One region of the Microbacterium xanthum genome, then DNA from elsewhere that is predicted to be linked to it. Evidence: riboswitches for the same ligand, from Rfam matches in the RefSeq annotation. Region 1 holds a riboswitch; the other holds the start of a gene.
What was found. Region 1 has a riboswitch for thiamine pyrophosphate ahead of RZO50_RS05605 (ECF transporter S component). Riboswitches for the same ligand answer to the same signal wherever they lie in the genome.

Region 1 (4,410 bases):
CGTGCAGGTGCAGCGGGCGTGGGAGTTGGTCGGCACCGTCGAAGCCCGCGCCTTCTATGACCGGCGCAACGGGTTCGGAGAGTCCGCCACCTCCGGTGCCGCGAGCGGCGCATCCGCCCCCGAACCGGAGAAGCCGGCCTGGAGCACACCCGCCGCGTCGCGTCCGTCGGCGCGTCCGGACACCCGCCCCCGCGCTCGCAGCCACGGCCAGCCCGGCGGGTGGCGACGGGAGAGGTACCTCGAGCTCATCCGCGAATGGGTCGGCCGCGGCGTCGAGATCCCCGACCCGTACGCTCCGCACCTGGTGCGTTCTGCGCCGCACGAGGTGCGCCGGCTGCTCGCCGACGCCCTCGCCGAAGAGGCCACCGCGGTGATCGTCTCCGAGCTCGGGATGGGCTACACGGCATGGCACGACATTGATGCCGGTCGCGCGAAACTCGACCACATCGTCCTCGGCCCGAGCGGGCTGTACGGCATCCTCTCCGAAGACTTCGGCCGGCCGGTGCGCATCAAGCGCGGTGAAGTCGCCGACGTCGACGGCGGCCCGATCGCGACCCACGTCGCCGCCTTGCGCGCGGTCGGACGTGCCGCGCGCGTGAAGTTCGGCGGGGCGATCGTCGTCCTCCCCGACGACGACGTCGAGCACGCCATCCAGGAGATCGGCAAGGTGCGCGGGATCCCGACCGCCGTCGTCGCCCGTTCCGCCCTGTCGACCGTGTTGCGGCGCGGGGTCACCGGCACGCGGCCGCTCGGCGGCACCGAGGTGTTCGAGATCCGCACCCGCCTTCAGGCTGCCGTCCGCTTCGCCTGAGCGGCTCCGCGCGAGGTCCGTCGCTGGACTCAGCCGTTGAGGCCGAAGAGGTCGAGCGGATGCGTGAGGCGCCACCAGGCGCTCGGGTCTTCGATGTCGTCGGCGAGCTCGAGAGTCACCGTCGCGGCGTCGAGCGGGCCGGTGACCGACATGTCGCCGACGGCCTGGCCCGCGTCGCGGGCATCGTCGAGGTCGTACGAGGCGTCGACGGTCGCGGTGCCGCCGTCCCACAGGATCACCGTCGCATCGTCGGACACGACGATATCGACATCCGACCCCCACAGCGTCGTGACCGTCCCGGCGACGGTTCCGGCCGTCACCGAGGGCTCCGGCTGCAGCGCCGCGGTGGCCTGCTCGTACAGTGACCGGGAGGCATCGTCTCGGCCCTCGGCATCGGCTTCGCCGAGAACCGACCCGTACAGCCGAACGGTGGTGTCGCCGATCACGATGTCTTTCGCCGACAGGAGATTCCAGCTGCCGTCGAGCGTGCCGGTCTTCACTCCGACCACGCCGTCGTCGGCCAGCAGCGAGTTCGTGTTCTCGACAAGCCCCGCGCCGGGAAGCTCGACGGACGTCTTCGCCACGATCTCGGCGATGATCGGATCGGCCAGCGCTCGCGAGGCCAGGGCGAGCAGGGACGCCGGGTCAGCCGTGTTGCCGGGGTCGATGCCGGTCGGCTCGACGACCGTGATCCCGGTGAGTCCGTGCCGCGACAGCCACGTGTTGGCCGCATCGGCGAACACGGCGTCGGAGGGCCAGATGCGACTGGCCAGGCGGTCGGCATAGTTGTTGGCCGAGCCGATCAGCATGCCCTCGAGCATCTGGTACTCCGTCAGCGACCCGCCCACCGGCACATCCAGTGCCGACTCGTCGCGGTAGCGGTATTGCCAGTACTCGGCACTGTCGGCGGCGGTGAAGGAGTACTCCGGCCCCTGCTCTCCCACTGCCAGCGGCATCCGGTCCAGCACGACGAGTGCGGTGACGACCTTCGTGATGCTCGCCATCGGCACCACCGCATCCGCCGAAGCGAGGGTCGTCGGGATGCCGGCGACCGAGACCGCCGACGACCCCGGCTCGGGCCAGGCCATCTCGACCGTCGCCGACGGGATCGGGTCGACCGTGACGGGGGTCACCGTCGGCGCCACCGCGTGCAGCGGCCACAGCAGCGTCGTGGCGGCATAGGCGCCGGCCACGGCCGCGACGGCCAGTGTCGGCCACACCACCCCCGGACGCCACAGGCTGCGCCGCGGCCGATCGGCGAGAAGGTCCGCACCCACCGACGTGTACGAGGTGGTGGCGGTGGACAGGTCGCTCGGAGCGGACGTGCGGGCCAGCGCCCCCGCGTCGACCCATGCGAGCGCCGCCGTGGTGGGGCCCGCCGCATCCGCGGGAGGTGACTCCTGGGCGTCGAACTCCGCGGCGGCCACGGAGGCCGGAGTCTGGACGCCGTCACCGGTGGGGATGTCCACATCGCCGAGATCGCTCGAGGTCGCCTCGCGGTCGACGGCGGAGGGCGAAGGCGCCCGATCCCGCAACGACCGGCGGGTCGTGGGCGGCGCGTCCTCCACTGTCACCAGGCCAAACTATCGCGTCGCTCCCGCGTTATACTCATCGGCACACACCGCGGGAGTCCGACGAGTCGGGCTGAGAGGGAGCGAAACGCGCTTCGACCGCCGAACCTGATCCGGATCATGCCGGCGCAGGGAGGGAGTAACCATGCACGCATCCACGCGTACGTCCGCATCCGATTCCACCGTGACGGGCCCGGCCGCGAGCCGCTTCCGCTGGCGCATCGTCGACATCGTCGTCGCCAGCGTCATCGCCGTCGCCTGCGCCGGGATCTTCCTCGTCTGGAACGTCGCCTACGAAGGCCCGTCGTCGATCCTGACTCCGCTCCTGCCCGGGGTGCAGGGGCTCGTGGCAGGGCCGTGGCTGATCGCCGGGGTGCTCGGCGGGCTCATCATCCGCAAGCCCGGCGCCGCGCTCTACACCGAGACCGTCGCCGCGGTCATCTCCGCGCTCGTCGGCAACGCCTGGGGGCCCCTCACGATCGTGTCGGGCCTCGTGCAGGGCCTCGGTGCCGAGGTGGTGTTCCTGATCTTCGCGTACGCCGTGTGGCGACTGCCGGTGGCGATGCTCGCCGGGGCGGGCGCCGGGCTCGCGTGCGGCATCAACGACCGCATCCTCTGGTTCCCGGGCGCCGACGTGCTGTTCACCACCGTCTACATCACCTCGACCACCGTCTCCGGCGTCGTCATCGCCGGACTCGGCGGCTGGCTGATCATGCGGGGGCTCGCGGCCACGGGCGCGCTCAACCGCTTCGCCGCGGGACGCGACGTCACCCAGCGCGTGTAGTGGCGGCGGCATCCGCGACACCCGCCGTCGAGGCGCGCGGGTGGGGATGGCGCTACGCCACCCGCCACGCGTGGGCCGTGCGCGAGACGACGTTCCGCATCGACCCCGGTGAGCGCGTGCTGCTGCTGGGTGCCTCCGGGTCGGGGAAGTCCACGCTGCTGCAGGGCATCGCCGGGGTCCTCGGCGGGGCCGACGAAGGGGAGCAGGAGGGCGAGCTGCGTGTGGCGGGTGACCTCGCTGCGGCGGCGCGCGGCGCATCCGGCCTGGTCCTGCAGGATCCCGACAGCCAGACGGTGCTCGCCCGCGTCGGAGACGACGTCGCCTTCGGGTGCGAGAACCTCGGGGTACCGCGAGAGGAGATCTGGCCGCGCGTGCGGCACGCGCTCGACGCGGTCGGTCTCGACGTGCCGCTCGACCGTGCCACCGCGGCGCTGTCGGGCGGGCAGAAGCAGCGCCTGGCCCTTGCCGGAGCGGTCGCGATGCGACCCGAGGTGCTGCTGCTGGACGAACCCACCGCCAACCTCGATCCGGCCGGGGTCGCCGACGTGCGCGACGCGGTCGGACGCGCCCTCGACGCCACCGGAGCGACCCTCGTGGTCATCGAACACCGCATCGACGTGTGGCTGCCGCTGGTCGACCGCGTGATCGTGCTCGCCCCCGGCGGGGGTGTCGTTGCCGACGGTGCGCCCCGCGACATCCTCGGCGCCACCGGTGCATCCGGCCGGTCGAGCGCAGGGGAAACCGCCGAGCGAACGGATTCCGGCACGCGACGGGCCGTCCACTCGACGGTAGGTCGTGCACTCGATGCGGCGGCTGGCGGGCGGGATCGGGCGGACGCGGTGCCGCCGCGTGCGCGAGAGCTGGCGGCTGACGGCGTGTGGGTCCCGGGCGTGCCGCCGGCGTACCCACCGGGGCCGGCGGCGGCGCCGGGCGACGTGCTCCTCCACGCGCGCGACCTCGTCGTCGCGCGCGTGCCGGGAACTCCCGTTGCCGGTCCGTTCCACCTCGATGTGCGCGCGGGCGAGGTTCTCGGCGTCATCGGTCCCAACGGCGCGGGGAAGTCCACCCTCGGCCTCACCCTCGCGGGACTCCTGCCCGCCGAATCCGGGGTGGTCGAGGCCGCATCGGCCCTCGCCGCCGGGGCGCGAGCGCGGCGTCGGCGCGGGGGTGCGTCGCCGCATCCGGTGACGTGGTCCTCGCGCGCGCTGCTCACGCGCATCGGCGCCGTGCTGCAGGATCCCGAG
Region 2 (4,410 bases), on a different contig from region 1:
GCCGCGTCGGCCCAGAACGCCTGCGCCTGGCGGGTCGGGGCGAGCGCACTCGCCCGGGCGAGCACGCGCGCGTAGTCGCGCAGGTACAGCGCGTCCTGTGCGAGGTAGTGCGTGAACGCCACCGGCGGCAGATCGCCCGATGCCAGGTCGCGGACGAACCAGACGTCGCCGATGGCGTCGCGGATGCCACGCGATCGCTCCCACGCCGCGGCAGTGAAGTCGCCCGCGGCCCACGAACCGGCATCGCACGATCCGGGCTCCCTCGGTTCGACCTGCAGCCTCGGAGACGCCGTAGCGTGCGTCGGCTCGACCGTGCGCAGCGCGGCGAAGTGATCGACCGGCCCGTGCCCCTGCCCGACAGCGAGCGCCGCTCCGGCGCCGATCGCCTCCTGCAACCACCGCTTGCTCTCGCGGAGCGCCACTCCCCAGTCGCCGGTGGCGGCGAACCGAGTGGCCAGCGCGCTCGACAGCGAGCATCCGGTTCCATGGGTGGAGCTGGTGGCGATCCGCTCCCCCGCCACGTCCACGAGCACCCCGTCGGCGGTGACGACGGCGTCCGGCGCCTCGTCGGCCTGGAGATGCCCGCCCTTGACGATGACCACGACCCCGTCGCGCGCGGCGACCCGCTGGGCCTGCGCGAGCGCACCGGCCCAGTCGCCGGCCCGCTCCTCGCCGGCCAGCACGGCCAGTTCGGGAATGTTCGGGGTGACCGCATCGGCGCGTGGCAGCATGCGACGAAGCGCGTCCTCTGCGTCGGCGTCGAGCAGCCGGTCACCGCTCGTGGCGATCATGACCGGGTCGAGGACCACGATCGGCACCGGGTGCTCCCCCAGCCACGCGGCGACCTCGTCGATGACCGCCACGGTGCCGAGCATGCCGATCTTGACCGCGTCGATGACGATGTCGTCCGCGATCGCGTCGAGTTGCGCGCGAAGGAACCCGGGCGGTGGCACATGCACTCCGGTCACCCCGCGGGTGTTCTGAGCGGTCAGCGCGGTGATCGCCGCCATTCCGTACCCGCCGTTGGCGGCGATGGACTTGAGGTCGGCCTGGATGCCGGCTCCGCCGCTCGGGTCGCTTCCGGCGATGCTGAGGACGCGCGGGACCGAGCGCTCGGCGGGGATCATGCGGCGCTCCACGCGGCCGTGAAGCGCCGCGTCGCGGCCGCCGGATCGGGGGCGGCGCAGATGGCGGAGACGACGGCCGCCCCCGCTGCGCCGGCATCGCGGAGCGCGGGGATGTCGTCCACATCGATCCCGCCGATCGCCACGCACGGGACGGTCGCGGCGGCGGCGAGCGCGGCGAACCCCTCGATGCCGAGCGGAGCGGGATGGTCGGGCTTGGTGGCCGTGGCCCGGATGACCCCGACGCCCAGGTAGTCGACCGTGCCGACGGGCAGGGCCGCGACGGCCGCGAGATGCGCGTGACTGTTCGCGGTGAGCCCCACCAGCGCGCGCGTGCCGTCGGGGTTGACGTCCCCGACGAGGTGCCGGACGGCCGCGACGGGAAGATCCGACTGCCCGACGTGCACCCCGTGCACGGCCGCTCCGGCGGCGCGGGCGGCGAGGAAGACGTCCACCCGATCGTCGACGACGAGGGCGCAGCGTCCGGCGGTCACCTCGGCCGCGCGCATCACGAGCTCGAACAGCTCGCCGGTGGGGGCATTCTTCTCACGGATCTGAATGATTCCCGCTCCCGCGTGCACCGCGTCGGCGATCACCGACAGCACGCCCCGGTCACCGCTGAGGACGGCGTCGGTGACGACGTAGGTTCGGAGGTCGACGGCGGCCACCGTGGTCATGAGAGGCGCGCCCGCTCCGCGAGCTGCCCAGGCGTGAGCGCATGCAGCGCATCCAGCAGCGCGACCGCGAAGGAACCTGGGCCCTTGCTCGCGGCCGCGGCGTCCTCGGCCGCGATGGTGTGGGTGAGGGTCGCGGCCACCGCGGCGGTCAGCGCGTCGTCGGTCGTCGAGGCGAAGGCGGCCATGAGCGCACCGAGCGCGCATCCCCCTCCGGTCACCTTCGTCAGCCACTCGTGCCCGTTGGCGACCCGCACCGTCCGAGTGCCGTCGGTGATGAGGTCGACGGGGCCGCTCACGGCGACGACGGCGCGCGTGCGGGTCGCGAGGTCGGCGGCGACGTAGGCCGCGGCCTCGGTGGAGTCGATCGCGTCGACGCCCTTGCCACCGCCGCCGGCGCCGGCGAGCGCGAGGATCTCACTGGCGTTGCCGCGAATGATCGTCGGTGAGGCATCGCGAAGACGGACGGCCAAAGCGGTGCGCACCGGCAGCATTCCCACCGCGACGGGGTCGAGCACCCAGGGCGTCTCGGTGCCGGCGGCCGTCTCGACCGCTTCGAGGGCGGCGTGGCGCTGCTCGGCGGTGGGCGTGCCGAGATTGACGAGGAGTCCCCCGGCCACGCCGGCGAGCACCCCCGCCTCATCCGGGATGTCGCACATGGCGGGCGAGGCTCCGGTGGCCAACAGCACATTGGCGGTGAAGCCGGTGACCACCGCGTTGGTGATGCACTGCACCAGGGGTGCGGATGCGCGGACGTGGTGCAGGAGGTCGGCGCTCGCGCCCCCGAACGCGGAGAGATCGCCGTCGAGGGCGGATACGGACGTAGACGTGCGAACAGTCATTCGCGACATCCCTTCGCTAGTACGAACTAGATCAGGTTCGACGGGTGTGTTCTCAGCGCGTCGGCGCACCCCGTGTCACTGCACCCCACCCTAGCGGCGCCGCGTCTCGCCGCGTGCGGACCCGTCCGTCACATCCGGCCGCGGACGATGTTGGCGGAGACCGCGACGCCGTCGTTGCCCGTTCCCGAATCGGGTCGGAGGATGTAGCCGGTCCCCGATCCCGGGGCGCCGATGCCCATCGGTGAGCCCCACAGCGTGCAGCCGACGACCCATGTCTGCTCGGCTGGGTCCACCGCAAGGACGCAAACCGTGTCGGGCTCGGTGCCCTCGGCGACCCAGAGGTCGTTGCCGAGGTCGGTCGCGACATATCGGGCCGTCTCGACCTCGATCAGCGCGTCGGGGTCGTCGACGAATTCCGGGATCCCATCGGCGTCACTCGGTGCGGCCATGAGGTCGGAGTAGACCGCGGAGCCTCCCGTGCACGCGGCGAGTGCCGAGGACACGGCCACGATGAGGGCGAGCGGCGCGAGGCGCCGGCGTGTGCGCGGCACGGTTCCCCTTCCGAGCGGTGCTCTCCACCCTGGCACACCGACCCGCGGGGTTCCTCCCCAACATGAAGAACCCTCCCGATCCGGGGGAGCCGGTCGGGAGGGTCCTCAGCACGTAAGCGGTGGACGCTTACTTGGCCCCGTGGTTGATGACGTGAAGCCAGCGACCGAAGGTGTTGTCTTCGCTCTCCGACGCAGCCTCGGCCACGTGGGTGCTTTCGTCTGTCGTCATATGAGACCCCCTTGTTTGTGCGGTTCCCCTACTGTGCATCACGGCGACCGCGCAACCTATGCCCTTGACAAAGTCTGTAACGATTTGAGAGCGGTTTCTTTCCCTCTCCATCAGAAGCTCGATTCTTATCGCTCGCCCAGACCGCAAACACGGCGCATCCGGCAGGTCAAGGCCCGCCTCACGGTCGACTCGACCCGCCAGGATGAACAGATGCGAGATGACCACGAACGCCATGCCGACGAGCGCCGGCGCGACGGCGACAATGCCGGACCGGTCGAGGAAGAGCTCGAGCTGGAGTTCGAGGATGTCGTCGGCGAGGGCGCGGAACGGCTGCACCGCACCCTGCGTGCGACGCTGGTCACGGGATTCCTCGGCGGCGTCGAGGTCGGGGTCGGCGTGCTTGCCTACATCGGGGTTCTTCACGCGACCGGCGATCACCTGCTGGCGGGGCTCGCCTTCAGCGTCGGCCTGATCGCGTTGCTGATGGCGCACAGCGAACTGTTCACCGAGAACTTCCTGATGCCGATCGCTGCGCTGATCGCCCGAGAGGGCACGGTGATCCAACTTGTGCGACTGTGGGCGGGAACGCTCGTGGCCAATCTCGCGGGCGGGTGGCTGATCATGGGCCTCATCGTGCTCGCTTTTCCGGAGTGGCACGGGGTGCTCGATGAAACCGCGCACCACTTCCTGGATGCTCCGCTGGACTGGCGCTTTGTGACGCTTGCTCTGTTGGGTGGCGCGGTCATCACCCTCATGACGCGCATGCAGGAGGGCACCGACTCGGAGCCGGCCAAGATCGTCGCCGCCGTCGCGGGCGGGTTTCTGCTGGCAGGGTTCCAGTTGTTCCACTCGATCCTGGACTCCCTGTTCGCGTTCGGCGCCATCCTCAGCGGTGCCGACATCACCTATCTCGACTGGCTGCTGTGGTTCCTCCCGGTCCTCGGGCTGAACCTGCTCGGCGGCCTGTTGCTGGTGACGGTGCTGCGCATC

Region 2: linked by a shared signal. The riboswitch ahead of thiM (hydroxyethylthiazole kinase) and the one ahead of RZO50_RS05605 (ECF transporter S component) in region 1 are both predicted to bind thiamine pyrophosphate.

Annotation. Positions count from the first base shown of each region.
Region 1 covers NZ_JAWHUE010000001.1:1,166,679-1,171,088, forward strand. The annotation lists gene RZO50_RS05595 (J domain-containing protein) at 1-811, shown strand, start outside; gene RZO50_RS05600 (D-alanyl-D-alanine carboxypeptidase) at 841-2,385, opposite strand; TPP riboswitch at 2,425-2,535, shown strand; gene RZO50_RS05605 (ECF transporter S component) at 2,528-3,166, shown strand; gene RZO50_RS05610 (ABC transporter ATP-binding protein) at 3,166-4,410, shown strand, end outside.
Region 2 covers NZ_JAWHUE010000003.1:180,803-185,212, forward strand. The annotation lists gene RZO50_RS10920 (bifunctional hydroxymethylpyrimidine kinase/phosphomethylpyrimidine kinase) at 1-1,127, opposite strand, end outside; gene thiE (thiamine phosphate synthase) at 1,124-1,801, opposite strand; gene thiM (hydroxyethylthiazole kinase) at 1,798-2,640, opposite strand; TPP riboswitch at 2,632-2,723, opposite strand; gene RZO50_RS10935 (hypothetical protein) at 2,769-3,191, opposite strand; gene RZO50_RS10940 (formate/nitrite transporter family protein) at 3,631-4,410, shown strand, end outside.